2 regions of the Hoeflea sp. CAU 1731 genome follow, and region 2 is predicted to be linked to the other one. Evidence: predicted binding sites of a transcription regulator. Region 2 holds the regulator's gene; the other holds the start of a gene.
What was found. The regulator LexA, encoded in region 2, represses DNA repair genes until DNA is damaged. The targets are predictions, from matches to a motif close to TGTTCNNNNTGTGTTCNG.
Positions count from the first base shown of each region.

Region 1: a site for LexA is predicted at 7,869-7,886, ahead of ruvC (crossover junction endodeoxyribonuclease RuvC). Genes of this name have one in related genera too.

Region 1 is NZ_JBDQQS010000003.1:288,032-297,452, reverse strand. It holds gene AAFN47_RS07785 (phosphoglycerate kinase) at 1-157, opposite strand, end outside; gene gap (type I glyceraldehyde-3-phosphate dehydrogenase) at 180-1,181, opposite strand; gene tkt (transketolase) at 1,238-3,241, opposite strand; gene AAFN47_RS07770 (DUF4164 domain-containing protein) at 3,647-3,919, shown strand; gene AAFN47_RS07765 (cell division protein ZapA) at 3,925-4,284, shown strand; RNA gene ssrS (6S RNA) at 4,352-4,510, shown strand; gene AAFN47_RS07755 (5-formyltetrahydrofolate cyclo-ligase) at 4,547-5,131, shown strand; gene AAFN47_RS07750 (TIGR00282 family metallophosphoesterase) at 5,147-5,968, shown strand; gene AAFN47_RS07745 (MBL fold metallo-hydrolase) at 5,982-6,833, opposite strand; gene AAFN47_RS07740 (YebC/PmpR family DNA-binding transcriptional regulator) at 7,043-7,792, shown strand; gene ruvC (crossover junction endodeoxyribonuclease RuvC) at 7,934-8,452, shown strand; gene ruvA (Holliday junction branch migration protein RuvA) at 8,466-9,083, shown strand; gene ruvB (Holliday junction branch migration DNA helicase RuvB) at 9,104-9,421, shown strand, end outside.
Region 2 is NZ_JBDQQS010000001.1:709,134-718,554, forward strand. It holds gene paaK (phenylacetate--CoA ligase PaaK) at 1-631, opposite strand, end outside; gene paaI (hydroxyphenylacetyl-CoA thioesterase PaaI) at 655-1,116, opposite strand; gene paaG (2-(1,2-epoxy-1,2-dihydrophenyl)acetyl-CoA isomerase PaaG) at 1,120-1,905, opposite strand; gene AAFN47_RS03410 (autotransporter outer membrane beta-barrel domain-containing protein) at 2,171-4,489, shown strand; gene lexA (transcriptional repressor LexA) at 4,676-5,389, shown strand; gene AAFN47_RS03420 (chorismate-binding protein) at 5,426-6,592, opposite strand; gene AAFN47_RS03425 (LysR family transcriptional regulator) at 6,680-7,603, opposite strand; gene AAFN47_RS03430 (shikimate dehydrogenase family protein) at 7,678-8,520, shown strand; gene AAFN47_RS03435 (ABC transporter substrate-binding protein) at 8,650-9,421, shown strand, end outside.

The DNA.
Region 1 (9,421 bases), on a different contig from region 2:
TCTTCGACGCCAATTCAAGGATGGTCGGCGCCACGCGTTCGATGCGCGTCGTGTCCGTCACCCTCCCGTCCTTGACCGGCACATTCAGGTCCACGCGGACGAGAACCCGTTTGCCGGCGATATCTTTCAGATCGTCAAGAGTCTTGAATATGGTCATGTCACTGCTCTTCCTGCGAAGTTCAGATGAGCTTGCCCATGGCAACGGCTGTATCCGACATGCGGTTCGAGAAGCCCCACTCATTGTCGTACCAGGACAGGATGCGCACGAATGTGCCATCCATCACCTTGGTCTGGTCCATGTGGAAAATCGACGAATGCGGATTGTGGTTCATGTCGATCGAAACGAGCGATTCATCCGTGAAGGCGAGGATGCCTTTGAGTTCGCCGTTGGCGGCGGTCCGGATGGCGTCGTTGACTTCCTCCACGCTGGTTTCGCGGGAGGCGATGAAATTGAAATCGACAACAGACACATTCGGCGTCGGAACGCGGATGGCGACGCCGTCGAGCTTGCCATTGAGTTCCGGCAGGACGAGGCCGACGGCCTTTGCCGCGCCGGTCGATGTCGGGATCATCGACATGGCTGCGGCGCGCGCGCGATACAGATCCTTGTGCATCGTGTCGAGCGTCGGCTGGTCGCCCGTGTAGGAATGGATGGTCGTCATGAACCCCTTGTCGATGCCGATGGCCTTGTTCAGCGTGTAGGCGACCGGCGCGAGGCAGTTCGTTGTGCAGGATGCATTCGAAACGACGAGGTCGTCGGCTGTCAGCGCATCGGTGTTGACGCCATAGACGATGGTCTTGTCGGCGCCGGAGGCCGGAGCCGAAACGAGAACGCGGCTTGATCCGTTTTCAAGATGCAGCGCCGCTTTTTCCCGCGAGGTGAAGATGCCGGTGCATTCAAGGGCGACGTCCACATCGCCCCAAGGCAATTCCTTGGGGTCGCGGATCGCGGTCACTTTGATCGGACCCTTGCCGACATCGATGGTTTCCCCGTCAACCGTCACTTCCGCCGGAAAGCGGCCGTGAACGCTGTCATATCTCAGCAGGTGCGCGTTCGTTTCAACCGGTCCGAGGTCGTTGATCGCGATCACCTCGATATCAGTCCGGCCCGATTCGATAATGGCGCGCAGCACGTTGCGGCCGATGCGGCCAAATCCGTTGATTGCGACTTTGACGGTCATCAATGGGTCTCCCGAAATATGCCCTTGTCACTCAAGGGGTGTTGACAACTTTTTATTCAGTCTTCCTGGCCAGCCAGGCTTTCCAGCGTCGACAGGATGATTTCGAACGCGTCCTGGGCGGTGATTCCGAAATGACTGTACAGGTCCTTGTAAGGCGCCGATGCGCCAAAACCGTGCATGCCGACGAACAGGCCGTCATTTCCGATAAAACGATCCCAGCCCTGCCGGATTCCGGCTTCGATCGCCACCTTGATAGGCGAATCGCCGATGATGGCTTCCTTGTATTCTTCCGACTGTTCTTCAAACAGCTCGAAGCTCGGGACGGAAACGACACGGGCTACATGGCCAGCCGCCTCAAGTTTTGTGCGCACATCCAGCGCGATCTCGACCTCTGATCCGGAGGCGAAGATCGTGATGTCGGCATCGCTTGACGGCGCGAGATCATAGGCGCCGAAGGCGCACATGTTTTCTTCTTCATACTCCGGACGAATGGACGGAAGATCCTGCCGCGTCAGCGCAAGCGCCGACGGGCGATGCTCCGATTCCAGCGCCAGTTGCCAGCATTCCAGCACTTCCGTCGCATCGGCGGGACGGAAGGTCAGAAGGTTGGGAATGGCGCGCAGCGACGCCATGTGTTCGACCGGCTGGTGGGTCGGTCCGTCTTCTCCCAATCCGATGGAATCGTGCGTCAGGACGTGTATGACTCGGATGCCCATCAGCGCGGCGAGCCTGATCGAGGGGCGGCAATAGTCCGAGAAGATGAGGAAACCGCCGCTATAGGGTATAAGGCCGCCATGCAGGCTGATGCCGTTCATGGCTGCGGCCATGCCGTGTTCGCGCACGCCATAGTGCAGATAGCGGCCGGAGAAATCATCAGGCGTGATGACGCCCATAATCTCGGTCTTTGTGTTGTTGGACCCGGTCAGGTCCGCGGATCCGCCAATTGTTTCCGGAATAGCCGCGTTGATCACGCCGAGCGCTGCTTCGGACGATTTGCGGGTCGCCATGGCCGGTTGTTCGCGGGCGAGCTTTTTCTTGTACGCGTCGATGGCGGACTCGAAGCCGCCGGGCAGACCGCCGTTCATGCGGCGCTCAAAAATCGTCCGGGCCTCGGAAGTCGATTCGGCGAGCCGCTCTTGCCAGGCCTTGCGCTCCTTGGTGGAGCGCAACCCTGCGAGCCGCCACATGTCGACAATATCGGAAGGTATCTCGAAGGGCGCTTCCGACCAGCCGAGCGCTTTCCGCGTTTCCGCAATTTCCTTATCGCCGAGCGGCGATCCATGCGCCTTCGCCGTGCCGGCCTTGGTCGGCGCGCCGAAACCAATGACTGTCTTGCAGGCGATCATCGTCGGTTTGTCCGAGTTGTGCGCGCTTTCGATCGCGTCGGCTATTGCTTCTGTATCGTGACCGTCAACGGAAATGGTGTTCCATCTGGCTGCCTCGAAGCGGGCGATCTGATCGGTGGAGTCGGTAAGGCTGACGGGGCCATCGATCGAAATGCCGTTGTCGTCCCAGAAGACGATCAGCTTGTTGAGCTTGAGGTGGCCCGCAAGTGAAATCGCCTCGTGGCTGATGCCTTCCATAAGGCAACCGTCGCCGGCGAGCACATAGGTGTGGTGGTCGACCAGATCGTCGCCGAATTCGTCGTTGAGCTTGCGCTCTGCAATCGCCATGCCCACGGCGTTCGCCAGACCCTGGCCAAGCGGACCAGTGGTCGTTTCGATGCCGGCGGCATGGCCATATTCAGGATGACCCGCCGTATTCGATCCAAGCTGACGGAAATTCTTGATTTCCTCCAGGTTGATGTCTTCGTATCCGAGCAAATAAAGCAACGAGTAGAGAAGCATCGAACCGTGTCCGGCGGACAGGACGAACCGGTCGCGATCCGGCCAATTGGGCACTTTCGGATCAAATTTCATGAAACGCGTAAACAGGACCGTGGCTATGTCGGCTGCGCCCATCGGCAGCCCGGGGTGACCGGACTTTGCCTTTTCGACGGCGTCCATCGACAGAAAACGGATCGCATTGGCCATCCGGTCGTGTTTTTCGCGTGGGATCATGACAACTCGGCTTTTACAGTCGTTTCAGGAAGGCTCGGGATCGGAACGGTCGGCGATCAGAATTCGCTGTTTTGCGTGGTCGAAATTCTGAACCCCCACAGCCCGTAAAGCAGGTGACACATAGCAGGTGCAAACAAGGAGTCAACAAAGGCCGACCACATAATCCACGTCGCTGAAACCCTTGCGGCGCGGGGTTGGCGCACGCGCCGCGAAGGACTGAATCCTGCAAAAAGCGCCGCGCTGTGAAAAAGTCGCGAACTGTCTTCACGTCAGGGTTCAAATCAAAATCATGTGCACCAGCGTTGCAAGAACGTTGACGGTTGCTTGCGACATTGCTTAATCTCAATACGGTAAGTGCCCGATAACATGGTGATTCGGGTGCTTGCCAGCACAGGGCAACGTGTTATGCCGGGCGCGAAAACAGCAAAAACAGCTCTCGATGAACTGACCAAGGTCCTTACGCGTCTTGAGAACGCAGTGGATGGGCATGTCGAAAAAAGCCGCGACGCGGCTGACGCGGATGAGGAAGTCCAGCGCCTCAACGCGGACCGATCGCGGCTGGCCCAGGAACTCGATCATTCCGAGGATCGCGCGACTCGGCTTCAGGAAGCAAATCGCGAGGTGTCGCGTCGCCTTGTCGCGGCGATGGAAACCATTCGCGCCGTTATCGATCGGTAGGACTCATGGCTGAAGTGACTGTAAATATCGACGGCAAGGCCTACAGAATGGCCTGCGAAGCCGGCCAGGAAGACCATCTGAGCGAACTGGCGAATCGGTTCGACCGTTACGTCAGTCATCTGAAGGGTCAGTTCGGTGAAATCGGCGATCTTCGGCTGACGGTCATGGCCGGCATTCTGGTCATGGACGAGCTTTCGGAGGCCCAACGCAAGCTAGACGGTCTGGAAAACGAGATGGGCAGTCTGAAAAAAACGCGTGACGCGGCGCTCACCCAGGCGGACAAGGCTGAATCCGCGCTGGTCGCTGCGGTCGACGACGTCACAGAGCAGGTCGAGCGCATCGCCATAAAGCTCGAGCAGGCCTGATGCGACTGCGATAAAATTCGGTCGTTCGGACGCTTCCATTTGGCATTTGCAAGGACTATATTCGGATTGCGATCTGCGCTTCCCGACAGGACACACAATCCCCGGGGCCTTAATCGATCCTAAGGGAGCTGTCCCTGTTTAGACCCGTGGGTTTTTTCACACGGCGCCCACCTACTTTGTAGGTTCCCGGGATCGTAAATCGTCCATCGGTCGTCGTGGATCGTCTCGTCGTCTTCTCCACCGCCTGCCCCGGATCTTCTCCATGACGCGTTCACCATCCAAGGCCGAGATTCGCAATTCGGCTTTGTTGTCGCGCGACGCAATGGATCCCGAAGCGCGGATCGAAGCCAGCCTCGCAATTGCTGAAATCGGCGCGGGTTCGATTGACATCCGCCCCGGCGAGATCGTGTCCGGTTTCTGGCCGATCCGCTCGGAAGTCGATGTTCGTCCCCTGATGTTCCGGTTGATGGAGAAGGGCGCGCGTCTGTGCCTGCCGGTCGTGATCGACCGCACGACCATCCGCTTCCGCGGACTTGTGCGCGGCGCGCCGATGGTTGACACCGGTTTCGGCACGGCGGGCCCTGGAGAAGAAGCGGAAGTTCTAGATCCGGATCTGATTCTGGCGCCGCTGGCCGCGTTCGATTTGACCGGACACCGTATAGGCTATGGCGCGGGACACTATGACAGAGCCATTGCCAGACTACGCGACAGGGGTAAGATGCCACGGCTGATCGGCGTCGCGCTGGACGTCCAGGAGGTCGAAACCGTTCCCGCGGAGGATCATGATATTCCGCTGCCGGCCATATTAACGGAAAGCGGCATGCGCCGTTTTTCCGTCCAAGACTGATACAGGTGTTGTTGAATGCGTTTGCTTTTTCTGGGGGATATGGTCGGCCGCAACGGACGTAACGCCGTCTGGAAAAAATTGCCGACGCTGATCGAGGAATACAGCTTTGATTTTGTCGTCGTGAACGGCGAAAACGCCGCCGGCGGATTCGGCATCACCGAAGAAATCTATTTAAGGACGATCGAGGCCGGCGCAGATGTGGTGACCACAGGCAACCATGTCTGGGATCAGCGCGAAGCCCTCATCTTCTGTGACAGTCATGATCGTTTTCTGCGGCCAGCCAATTTTCCGTCAGGAACGCCGGGTCGCGGCTCCGGCCTCTATTTGGCAAAAAACGGCGCGCGGGTGCTGGTTTCCAACATCATGGGCCGGGTTTTCATGCATCCGGATCTCGATGATCCTTTCCAGGCCGCCGAAGACGAACTCGCGGCCTGTCCGCTCGGAGAACAGGCGGACGCGGTGGTGTTCGATTTCCATGCCGAGGCGACAAGCGAGAAGCAGTGCTTTGGTCACTTCGTGGACGGCCGCGCGAGCCTTGTCGTCGGCACCCATACGCATATTCCGACGGCGGATTACCAGATTCTCAATGGCGGCACGGCCTATATGAGCGATGTGGGCATGTGCGGGGACTATGATTCATCGATTGGGATGGACAAGGAAGAACCGCTGCAGCGCTTCGTCAACAAAATCCCGAAGGGCCGGTTCGAGGTTGCTGACGGCCCGGTGACGGTGTGCGGCGTGGCGGTCGAGATCTCGGACCGCACGGGCCTTGCCGAAAAGATTTCGCCGTTGCGCATCGGAGCGCGGCTTCAGGAAGCGCTCCCGGTTTTCGACTAAGTCTGCGCCGACGTCATACCCCGTTAAGCACGATGATCGTTGGCTGGTCCGGCAGTGTGCGCAGACTGAGCGTCAGATTGTCGGAGTTGCGGAATTCGTGGGCGAAATCCGCGCCGAACAGGTTCAGAAACGAGCCGATGGATGATCCGCGACGGTGCATCGGCAGAATGACCGAAGCCCTGAGCCGCTTGACGATTTCACTCATGCTTTCATGACCGATGGTCAGGCCGCCGTCGACGGGCACCATAACCACGTCGAGCCGACCGATTGCCGCAATATGGCTGTCGTCAAGTTCATGGTGCAGGTGACCGAGGTGGCCGATGCAGAGACCTGCGACTTCGAAGATGAAGATCGAGTTGCCGTCCTTCTCGAAGCCCGAAAAGACCGATCTGATATCGGTTGTGACATTGCGGACATAGGCGTCGCCCACCACCAGACTGTGTTTGATCGGCCCGTCGCCCTCGGGGTTCCATCCGGTCAGCACATAGTCGATGGCGGGATCGGGGCTGGCGGTCCAGTGGCTGGAATGCGCCTTGTTCATCGTCACGACGGACGGGGGATCGCGAAAGCCGATATAGCCGTTGTAGTCGGTTGCGATGGTGACGCCTCCGGCGGTCTCAACGAAATAGGTGGAGTGCGTTACATAGGTAAAACGCACATGATTTCTTTCCACCGGCTCGCCATTGACCGGCTGCGCCTGTGGGCGGGTTTGCCGGCCGGCGATCGCCTGGCAGATTGAGACCGCCCGCGGCGCTTCGTCGACGCTGCTCTGGATCTGCAGCGGTTGTGTGCTCATCCCGCTCGTGAAGAGAAAAATCGCAATGACGGCCAGCGCCTGGCCTGAGTTCCGCATGAAGTTCGTCATGGTCCCTGCCCCGTCTGATCGATCCCGTATGAAGAAGAATAGGTAAGTATGCGCCGCAGTCCATAGGCAGCGACTCTCTTTTGATCAAAGCATGCTGGCGGCGCGCGCCTCGAAGGAATGTGACGCGCGACAGCGGGTCCTTCTGGACGACATCTGCGTCTTTGCCTATAAGGCGGCAAATTTCACAATAAGACTTTGGACGGAGCGCCATGGCAGGCCATTCGAAATTCAAGAACATAATGCACCGCAAGGGACGTCAGGACGCCCAGCGCTCGAAGCTGTTCTCCAAACTTTCAAAGGAAATCACCGTCGCCGCCAAGATGGGCGGGGGGGACATCGAGGGTAATCCGCGGCTCCGCCTGGCGGTGCAGAACGCCAAGGGCCAGTCGATGCCCAAGGACAATATCCAGCGCGCCATCAACAAAGGCGCCGGCGGCGACAGCGAAGACTACGAGGAAATCCGCTACGAGGGCTACGGCCCGGGCGGCATCGCCGTCATCGTCGAGGTGCTGACCGACAATCGCAATCGCTCGGCCTCCAACGTGCGCGCCTGCTTTACCAAGAACGGCGGAACGCTTGGCGAGACCGGATCGGTCGCCTTCATGTTTGATCGCGTGGGCGAAATCATCTACAAGCCGGAGGCGGGCGACGAGGACGCCATCATGGAAGCGGCGATCGAGGCGGGCGCTGACGATGTGCAGTCCGGCCCTGACGGACACGTTATAAGTTGCGCTTTCGAGGATATCGGTGACGTGTCGACGGCTCTGGAGGAGACGCTTGGCGAAGCTGAATCGGTCAAACCCGTCTGGAAGCCGCAAACCGAAACAGCAGTCGACGAGGACAAGGCGGGAACGTTGTTGAAGCTCATCGACGCGCTCGAAGACGATGACGACGTACAGAACGTCTACGCCAATTTCGACATTTCCGACGATGTGATGTCGAAACTCGCGACTGCCTGAATTTCCATTGTTCGCAGTGCTGTTTTGAACCCGGGTCGGTGCGCTGATCCGGGTTTTATTGTTAGTATTTACGAAATGTTTTTGTTTTGTTCGCATCTGTATGCCATAGCTGACAATAACGAACGGGCTTGAAGAGAGGTCATGGCGCACCAAGACACCTGTCGAATCATCGGAATCGATCCCGGCTTGAGACGCACCGGCTGGGGCGTTGTCGAGAGTCTGGGCAACGGGTTGCGGTTTGTGGCTTCCGGCACGGTGCGTTCCGACGGCAGCCTGGATCTGGCGTCGCGGCTGTGCCAGTTGCACGAGGGGCTGACGGAGATACTTCATGCTTATCGTCCCGATGAAGCGGCGGTGGAGGCGACTTTCGTCAACAAGGATGCGTCCGCCACCCTCAAGCTCGGACAGGCGCGGGGCGTGGCCCTGCTGGTGCCCGGGCTTGCGGGGCTCAAAGTCTCCGAATATGCCCCGAATGCGGTCAAGAAATCCGTGATCGGCGTCGGACATGGCGACAAGAAGCAAATCCACATGATGGTGCGGGTTTTGATGCCGCGCGCGGAGTTCGACACCGACGACGCCGCCGACGCGCTCGCCATCGCCATTTGTCACGCCCACAACAGGAAAAGCGCGGATTTACAGATGCGGATTGCCGCCGGCTGATGAAAGAAGACGAATGATCGGAAAGCTCAAGGGAACAATCGAGGAAATCGGGGAGGATCACGTTCTCATCGATGTACACGGCGTGTGTTATGTCGTCTTCTGTTCGGCGCAAACGCTGGCCGGGCTCGGTTCCGTCGGCGAAGCGGTGACGCTGCAGATCGAGACATTCGTGCGCGAGGACCAGCTCAAGCTTTACGGTTTCGCCTCGGCGATCGAGCGGGAATGGTTCCGGCTGCTGCAAAGCGTGCAGGGGGTCGGCGCCAAGGTTGCGCTTGCCGTTCTATCCACCCTGTCGGCGCCGGATCTGGCCAATGCGGTCGCGCTGCAAGACAAGGCGATGGTGGCCCGGGCGCCAGGCATCGGACCCAAGGTGGCGCAACGCATCGTCACCGAACTGAAGAACAAGGCGCCGGCCTTTGCGGGCGACGCCGGCATGGCGATCGGCCTGAAACAGCAGATCGGCGACGGCGTGGCGAGCGGTCCGGTCAGCGATGCGGTTTCAGCGCTTGCAAATCTCGGCTATTCGAGAGACCAGGCGGCCTCGGCCGTCGCGGCGGCGCTCAAGCACGCCGGCGAGAATACGGATTCGGCCGCTCTCATCAGGCTTGGCCTGCGGGAGTTGGCGCAGTGACGGGACAATTGGACTGAACCATGAGTGAGCCGAACAGGATCGTGTCCGGAGAGCGTCGCGGCGAAGACGTGGAAACATCGCTGCGGCCGCAGACGCTTGACGATTTCGTCGGTCAGGCGGACGCCCGTTCCAACCTCAAGGTGTTCATAGAGGCGGCGAGAGGCCGCGAGGAAGCGCTCGATCACGTACTTTTCGTGGGTCCTCCGGGGCTCGGCAAGACGACGCTCGCCCAGATCATGGCGCGGGAGCTGGGCGTCAATTTCAGATCCACTTCCGGGCCGGTTATCGCCAAGGCGGGGGACCTTGCAGCGCTTCTGACGAACCTCGAAGACCGCGAC
Region 2 (9,421 bases):
TTTCCCGCGGATCGAGACCCTGATTGCGGAATTCGTCGAGGATGGAGAGCATGTATGACGGCGTGACCATGATGACGCGCGGTTTGAAATCGTCGATCAGCATCACCTGCCGTTCGGTCATACCGCCGGAAATCGGCACAACCGTGCAGCCAAGCTTCTCGGCGCCGTAATGGGCGCCAAGCCCGCCGGTAAACAGGCCGTATCCGTAGGACACATGCACAAGGTCGCCCGGCCGCCCGCCGCTGGCGTAGATCGACCGGGCGACCATCTGCGCCCACATGTCGATATCGCCCAGCGTATAGCCGACCACGGTCGGCTTGCCGGTGGTGCCAGAAGACGCGTGAAGACGCGCAAGCTTTTCCCGCGGCACGGCGAACATGCCGAACGGATAATTGTCCCTCAGGTCCTGCTTCACCGTGAAGGGAAATTTCGACAGATCGTCGAGCGAATTGAGATCGTCCGGATGGACGCCATGCATGTCAAAGCTTTTGCGGTAGAATGGCGAGTGCTCGTAGGCGCGATGCAATGTCTCGCGCATGCGCGAGAGCTGAAGGGCTGAAATTTCGTCCCTTGACGCCGTTTCGATCGCATCAAGGCCGGCGCTGTACCCGCCTGTCGTTTTTGTCTGCATTGTCTCCTCCGCCGATCGGTCTGCTACTCAGCCGCCTCCGGCACGTGCGTTCCCTTGATGGTCCGGCAGTGACCGCGAAATTCAGCCACAACCGTCCCGTCGTCCCTGGTCACCCGGATGTCGTAAATGCCGCTGCGCGTTGTCCTGTGCACCTCACTCGCGACTGCGGTCAGCATCTCGCCGCGCCGCGCCGGCTGCAGGAACGAGACTGCGCAATGCTGTGCGACAGCATATTGGTTGTAGCTGTTGCAGGCGAAGGCGAACGTGCTGTCCGCCAAGGTGAAGACGAAACCGCCGTGACAGATATCCAGCCCGTTGACCATGTGGTCCTGCACCGGCATCCGCAAAGTCGCGCGACCCGGACCGATATCAACGATCTCCATGCCCATATGCTTGGAGGCGCGGTCCTCCCGCCACATCGCCTCGGCGCTGGCGTTCGCCAGATCTTCCGCCGAACTCGGCTTCTGGGCGCTATCGTTCGTCATGGTCTATCGCCCCGTAAATTTCGCCGGACGCTTCTCGATGAAGGCGCGCACGCCTTCGGCGTAGTCCGTTCCGCGGCCAACTTCCCTTTGCGTATCGCGCTCCAGATCAAGCTGCTCGTCGAGCGTGTTGTCGCCAGCCTGCTGTATCAGGCCCTTCATGAGACCGAGGCTTCTTGTCGGACCTTTGGCGAGGCTAGCCGCGAGACCGGCGGCTTCCGCCATGAGCCCGTCGTCGTCCACGACTTTCCAGATCATGCCCCAGTCGGCCGCCTGTTCCGCCGACACCGGCTCGCCGGTGAACATGATCGCCTTGGCGCGCGCTTCGCCAATGAGGTTCGGCACGGTCCATGTTCCGCCGCTGTCCGGCACCAGGCCGATGCGAGAAAACGCCTGAATAAATTTCGCCGAGCGCGCGGCAAGCACGATGTCGCAGGCGAGCGCGATATTGGCCCCTGCCCCGGCGGCCACGCCGTTCACGGCGCAGATCACGGGCTTGCCGATGGAACGGATCCTGCGGACGAGAGGGTTGTACCAGGAATCGATAGTGAGACCGAGGTCGATCTCGCCCTGGGAGGGATCGCGCTCTGAGAGATCCTGCCCGGCGCAAAAGCCGCGGCCCGCGCCTGTGAGCAGGATTGCGCGGCACGCAGGATCCTCTTCCGCCTCGATGAGCGCCTCTTTCAGGCTGACATGCTGAGCTTCATTGAAGGCGTTGAGCTTGTCCGGCCTGTCGAGTGTGATCACGACATACCCGTCCTGCTTTTCGACCCTGACTGAATCGTCGCTCATTGGCGTCTCCTCCCTGCGCACCGTTGACAATAGCACTTAAACCGACCGACCGGTCAATGAATCTTTTTTGTTCCGATTTCGTTCCGGCAGAACCGTCGCGGCGCCAGACAGTCCGCGATCATCAAACTGTCGCATAACTGTCATGCAGCCACCCTACAAAAGTCCTGCTGGTTCCAGCAGATCATCATATATCCAGTCGGGGGAATACATGAAATCAAGTTCTTTGGCGTCACATGCGGCGCAACTTCTGTGTGGCGTCGCTTGCTTGACACTCACCTCCGTATCCGCCGCCCGGGCCGATTGCGACCCAGCCTCGCCGACCGACGGACAAACGGTGATCTGCACCGGTCCAAGCACCGGCTTCGTTGACGAGAATGTTGAGGACGTGACGGTTATCGTGGAGGAAGGCGCCGTCGTGGACGGCGGCGGAGACCGTGGATTCCGGTTTGGCGATAATGGAACGCTGACCAATGACGGAACGATATTGTCTGGCGGCGGCGAGCATGGCGTGCAGGGCGGCGACGACGCCAGCGTCACGAACAACGGCGTCATCGACGGCAATGGCGATGGCGTCAACGTCGATGACGACGCCTATGTCCTCAACAGCGAAACCGGTGAAATCATCGGAGCGGACGACGGCGTGCAGATCGAGGATGGTGGAGAAATCATCAACGAGGGAACCGTCACCGCGAATGACGGCGACGCCCTGAAGGCCGCCGACGGCGCCTCTATCCTCAACGAAGGAACGGCCACCGGTTCCGATGACGGGATCCAGATCGAGCATGACGGCGAGATCATCAATACGGGAACCGTGACCGCTTATGACGGCGACGCCCTCAAGGCCGAGGATAACGGCTACATCAGGAATGAAGGCGTGGCGATCGGATATGACGACGGCATTCAGGTCGCGGAAAACGGCGAAGTCTACAATTCGGGCGATGTCACCGCCTATGACGGCGATGGAATAAACGCCGGTGACGGCGCTTTTATCGTCAATGACGGAACACTGAACGCCTCCGACGACGGCATTCAGGCGGAATTGGACAGCACCGCGATCAACAATGGCGCGATCTACGCCACAGACGAAGGCATAAACCTGGATGCGGACGGCGCCGTGGTCATCAACAACGGCTCGATCACCGCCCTTGACGACGGCATTCACACGGCAACCGATTCCTGGATCGAAAACAACGGCTCGATCTATATTCCCTACAACGCCGGCGATCCGCAGGACGGCATCGACTTCGACGACGGTGTGGTGCTGAACACCGGCCGCATCGAGGTGGAGAACGGCGGTATCGATTCGCAAGACGGCGTCGATTTCGATGAAGATGGCGCAGCGCCGTCCTACATCACGAACACCGGCAGCATTATCGGCTACCATGCGGTCAACACCGATCCCCTCAACACGCAATCGCAAACCATCTACAATTACGGTTATCTCGAAGGCTTTGGCGGCGTCGCCATCAATCTCGGCGAAGGCGACGACGCATTGCAGATCGGGACCGGCTCGCGGATCGTCGGGCTTGTCGACCTCGGCGACGGCACGGACAGTTTCAGCGTTGACAGCCCGGTTGCATCGCTTGTCAATTTCGTCTCTGCGCCGGAAATCGTCGATCTCAACGGCTTTGCGGCGATCGTGACGTCAACACAAATCGTAACGATCGATCCCACGCCCTTCCAGAGCGGCAACGCGCTGATGCGTTCTTTCTTCTTCGACATGACCGGCACGCTGTATCACGACCGCCCTGAAGCCGGAGAAAGCGGCTTCTGGCTGACCGGATTCGGCAGCGCAGCGGATTTCGGATCATCCACCGTTTACAGCGGCTATGACACATCCGGCGGAGGCGGCGTCGGCGGGTATGATCATGCAGTGAACGCCATGTGGAGCATCGGCCTGTTCGGCGGGGGCGCGTCCTATTCTTCACGCATCGACGACGGCGAACACGACACGGACCTGACGTCCGGCTTTGGCGGCGTTCGCGCCTTCTACTTTCCGAACAGCCGGTTCACGCTGAATGCCGCCATTTTAGGCGGCGTCACACAGACCAGCCTGTCGAGCCCCGACTATCGCACCGGCAGCGGCTCGGGAGACGGATCATTCCTGGCGACGACCGGCGGGTTCGCCTATGAAATACCGGCGTCCGAAATGGGCGGCTATGTCGGTCTGGAAGTGCTTGGTCAGGCCGGAGCGCTCTGGAACCGGGCCGACAGCTACCGGGTGTCCGGTTTCGACGGCGCGACGATCGGCGCGCGGGATTCGGCCTATTATTTCGGGACGCTGGAAGCCGGCCTGCCCTTCGAAATGCAGTCAGGCGGCAACACGATCCGGTTCAAGCCCTTCGCCGGCGTGTCCTTCGCCGGCTTCAGCGACGACGCCTTCGCGGTGTCTGCGATTGGCTCCTCGACGAGCTTTGCGGGACCGGGCGATATCGACGGGACGTTCTTCACCGGCGGCGCCGAACTCGCCATCGACTTCGACGGCAAGGCCAGCCTGACAGGCCGGTTCACCGCCGCCTACAATGAGGACTCCACGTCCTATGGCGGAACGCTCAACCTGCGCATTCCTTTTCCGGTGAAATAGGATCGCAGCGTCGACTGCGGCGGACAGCTTTCCATTGTCAAAATCAAGAGCGCCGACGCACCCCTGTGCGTCGGCGCGATCGCTTTTCAATCCATTCTTAACCAAATTGCGCAATACACTTGCAGAACACAAATGGAACATATAGTGTATGTTCTGTATTTGTTTCGCCGATTCGGAGGATTGGGCATGTTAACGCGCAAGCAGCACGAACTGCTTCTGTTCATTCACGAGCGGATGAAGGAATCCGGCATACCGCCGTCATTTGATGAAATGAAGGACGCGCTGGATCTCGCGTCGAAATCGGGCATCCACCGTCTGATTACAGCGCTTGAGGAACGCGGCTTCATTCGCCGCCTGCCCAATCGCGCAAGAGCGCTGGAAGTCATCAGGCTTCCGGAAATGGCTGCGCAGGGATTGCATCCGCGCAAGGGCTTCTCCCCAAGCGTTATTGAAGGCAGCCTCGGCAAGACGCATCCCAAACTGGTGCGGGAAGCGCCGAAGGAAGCGGCGAATTCGTCCGTCAGCGTGCCTGTCATGGGCCGCATCGCAGCCGGCGTGCCGATATCCGCAATCCAGAACAACACCCACAACATCAACGTTCCCCCGGAAATGCTCGGCAATGGCGAGCACTATGCGCTCGAGGTCAAGGGCGACTCGATGATCGAGGCAGGCATCTTTGACGGCGATACGGTTGTGATCAAGAACGCGTCGACGGCCAATCCCGGCGAGATCGTCGTCGCCCTGGTCGACGAAGAGGAAGCCACGCTCAAGCGCTTTCGGCGCAAGGGCGCATCCATTGCGCTGGAGGCCGCCAACCCCGCCTACGAAACGCGGATCTTCGGACCGGACCAGGTCAAGATCCAGGGCAAGCTCGTCGGGCTTATTCGCACCTACAACTAGGAACAAGCGAGCAGGTCCGGCCTGCTCGCTCCATATTCAGATAATCGACCCGACCGTCTTGGTCTTTTCGACCGTCTCGATCCATTCGCGGGCGGGGTTTGATGTCTCAACAATTCCGCCCCCGACATAGAGGCTGATTTCCTGCCCGAGAATTTGCGCGGTGCGCAGGTTCACGTAGAGCTTTGTCGAGCCGTCCCAGTCGACTGGTCCGAGATAGCCGGTGTAGTAGCCGCGATCGTAGCCTTCAAACCGCTTCAGGAATTCAATCGCGGGCGGCTTCGGCATGCCGCAGACGGCCGATGTCGGATGCAGGCTGCGCAGGAGGCCCGCCAGCCGGTCGGCGTCGAGGCTGTCCGCGCTTCTGCGGAAAATCGTTCTGAGATGCACCAGATTGGCCGCCGAAACCGTGCGCGGTCCGACCTCTTCGAAATCGTCGATGCCCTGCTCCAGGAATGCGCGCCGAATATAGTTGCTGACGAGCGCCTGTTCCTCGATCAAACCGTCCGGCCAGCCAATGTTTCTTAGATCCGGATCCGGCCCGACCCACTGCGTTCCGGCAAGCGCCATGGTGTCAACGCCATCCGGCGTGGACGAAAGCAGGATCTCCGGCGTTCCAACGAGCCAGCTTCCGGTTTCAGGCAGGTGAACGAGCGCGACGAATGCGGACGGCAGCTTGGCGGCGAGCCGTTCTGCCATATCGAGCAGATCATATTCCGGCGACAGCGCGCGGTTTTCCACGCGCGACGTGACGAGCTTGCGCATGCGGCCCGCCTTGATCTGCTGCACGCAGCGCTCCACCAGCAACTCATAAGTCTGGCGATCGGTCGCAAGCGGTCCGTCAACATTGGCGCGCGACTGGACGGGAACATCCATCCGGTCATCGGCGAGCTCCAGCAGTCTTTTTTGATGGTCGGAAACGGGGTCGTCGCCGTAGGCGTCTCCGGTCCAGAATTTGACGCCGTCCTTGTCCAGCCGGACATCGCCTTCAATGGCGTCCGCAAGGTTGGCGTCTTCGACATCGACGCGATTGATCGCGAAGAAAGGCCGCTCATGCGTTTTTGTAAACACCGGCCGTTTCGTCAAACCGTTGCAGCTAACGAGCGCCTCCCAGTGAACCGCATCCGGCCTGCGCCACAGGGCGAAAGGCAAGTCGGTGTCCGCAGCAGCCGATAGCAGGCTCCTGGCTCCTCCCGGTATTTTCATTCCGATCATCTCCGTTTGACCGGGGGAAACTTGCTTGAAGACCGGACAGTCGCCAGCACAAAATCAACGAGCCGGCATAGCGTAAAGCTATGTCACGAATTCCAGCCCGATTTCACGCGCCGCCTCGGTGAGGCTTTCCCGGATGGTTTCGATGACCCGCCGTGCGCCATGGTCCTTGTGATGATGCAGGAGAACCGGAAGCCGCGGTCCATCTGCGAAGGGAATGGGCTTGATGTCGGGGTCCCTGACGCCGGTCGCCGTCAATTCATCGACAATCGCGATGCCGAAATCCTCGTACATCAAAGAGATGGCGCTCTCCGCAAAACGGGTCTCGATGGTGATGTTCGGCTTGATGTCGCGTTCCTCGAACATGTCCTTCACCCAGCGCCCGTGCGGCGTGTTGGGGTGAAAGAAAATAAGACGCTCGTCGGCAAGCTGGTCGATGTACACGCTTTCATTGTTGGCCATCGGATGGTCGCGCGGAACGATGCAGGCCATCGAGATTTCGGCGATTTTCTGGGACACGATCATGGCGTCGTTCACGGGATAGATGGTGACGACGCAATCGCCTTCCGCAAGCCAGAGATAGTCCTTGATCTGGGTTAGCGACAACGTGTCCATGCGCAACTTGGCGCCTGGATTGCGGCGCGCGAGCTTGGCGAGCGCCTTTGGACCGAGAGCCTGCGAGACGCTTGGCGAGACGCCCATTCTGAGCGTGACGGACTGACCGGAGGCGATTTCGAAGACTGTGCTGGACAATTGCTCGAGGCCGGTCATGGACGGCTGGACGATCTCGAAGATCTGGCGCGCAGTGCGCGTCGGCGTCAGGCGACCGGCGTTGCGGTGGAAGAGCCGAACGCCAAGCACGTCCTCGAGCCGCTTGATGGTATTGCTCACCGTCGGCTGCGCGATATTGAGCTGTTGCGAAGCGGCGCTGATGGAACCGCTGACCATAACCGATCGGAATACTTCCAGTTGACGAAAGGAAAGCATGGCTACACATGTCTGCATTCAGGAAGCCGGCACAGTTATCATGCTTGTACCGGGTCAGCAATTTAATAGATCTTCCCGTCCAGAGGCGCAGTTTGAACAATATTCACGAAAATCAGACGGATGACGGAACCACCGCAGCCATGTTGACGGGCAAGGCCCGGGTTGTGGCGATGATCGGTTCGCCCATCGCACATGCAAAGTCGCCGGCCATATTCAACAGCTGGTTCGCCAAACACAACATGGCTGCGCTCATGACGCCGATGGACATTCCCGCAGATGATCTCGGCGCATTCTTTCGGTTTCTGCGCGGCTGGAGCAACTGCAACGGCGCCGTGGTGACGGCGCCGCACAAGCAAACCTGCCTTGAACTGGTCGACAGCGCCACGCAAAGAGCCAGATTGCTGCAAGCCGTAAACGTCGTCACGAGAAACGCAGACGGAAGCCTGACAGGGGATAACGTCGACGGAGACGGGTTCGTCCGGGCAATGCAGTCGAAGGGTCATGACCCGGCCTCTGGCGCGGTCCTGATTTTCGGCTGCGGCGGGGCCGGCGCCGCGATCGCCCTCGCGCTGACGAACGCAGGGGCAATGCAGGTACAGCTATTCGACACCGATGACGATCGCATGCGGCGACTGGCGTTACTCCTGACGAACAACTCCACGGCGTCAATATCCTGCGGAAAGCCGGACTCGATTACGGACTATCATCTGATTGTCAACGCGACGACGGTCGGGCTTCACGACGACTCGCGGATATGCCCTCTCGAGACGGCGTCGCCAGGAGCCGTTGTTGCCGATATCGTTTCCTCTGGCAGCCTGACCGCCTGGTTGCGCGCAGCCCGCGCGCGCGGCAATCCGATCATGACCGGAGAGGATATGGCCCAGGGTCAGTTCGACCTTCTGGCTTCCCGAACCGGTTTCGACATGCAATTATAATGGCCTAAGCCGCCCATAGCTTGAGGCTATTGCTTTGACAGCAGACTTGCCTACCAAATAACGACGGCGTCAACCAAAGTCCCGCCACGGCTCACGGCACAGACCGCGGGCTTTCCTGAGGAGGATATGATGAAAAGATCTCTTGAAATTCCCGCGCTCCTGCGGCGCGCCACTCTCGCATTCACTGTTGCTGCAGCCACGATCGTTTCCACTGCTTACGCGCTGGCGGACGACAAGGTCGTTGTGGGCGCATTGCGCTTTACGTCCCACTCGGCAGGCTTCATCGCCTACGAGAAAGGCTACTTCAAGGACGAAGGGCTCGACGTCGAGTTCAAGTTCTTCCAGGCAGCCCAGCCGATCGCTGTCGCGGTGGCTTCGGGCGACGCCGATTTCGGCATCGCCGGCCTGACCGGCGGTCTGATGAACCTCGCAGAAAAGGGATCGGTCAAGGTCGTCGCCGGCGTGCTTCATGAAAAGATCGGCGTTGACGGCATGATGATCCTTGCTTCGAACAACGCCTACGACAACGGTCTGAATTCCGTCGACAAGTTGAAGGGCCATTCCGTGGCGATGACCCAGGTTGGCTCGACGTTCCATTACATGGCCGCTCGCATCGCGGAAAAATCCGGCTACTCGATCGATGAGCTGAAACTTGTGCCCCTGCAGAAGGTAGGCTCCATGATCGCCGCGCTGAAGAGCGGACAGGTCGACTCCATGATCATGGTGCCGCATATCGCCAAGCCGCTCGTCGAAAACGGCGACGCCAAGATGCTTGGCTGGCTCTACGATTATGCGGAATACCAGATTTCGGCTCTGTTCACGTCGACGAAAAACACCGAAGAGCGTCGTGACATGGTTGAGCGCTTCGTCAAAGCCTACGCCAGGGGCATCGCCGACTTCA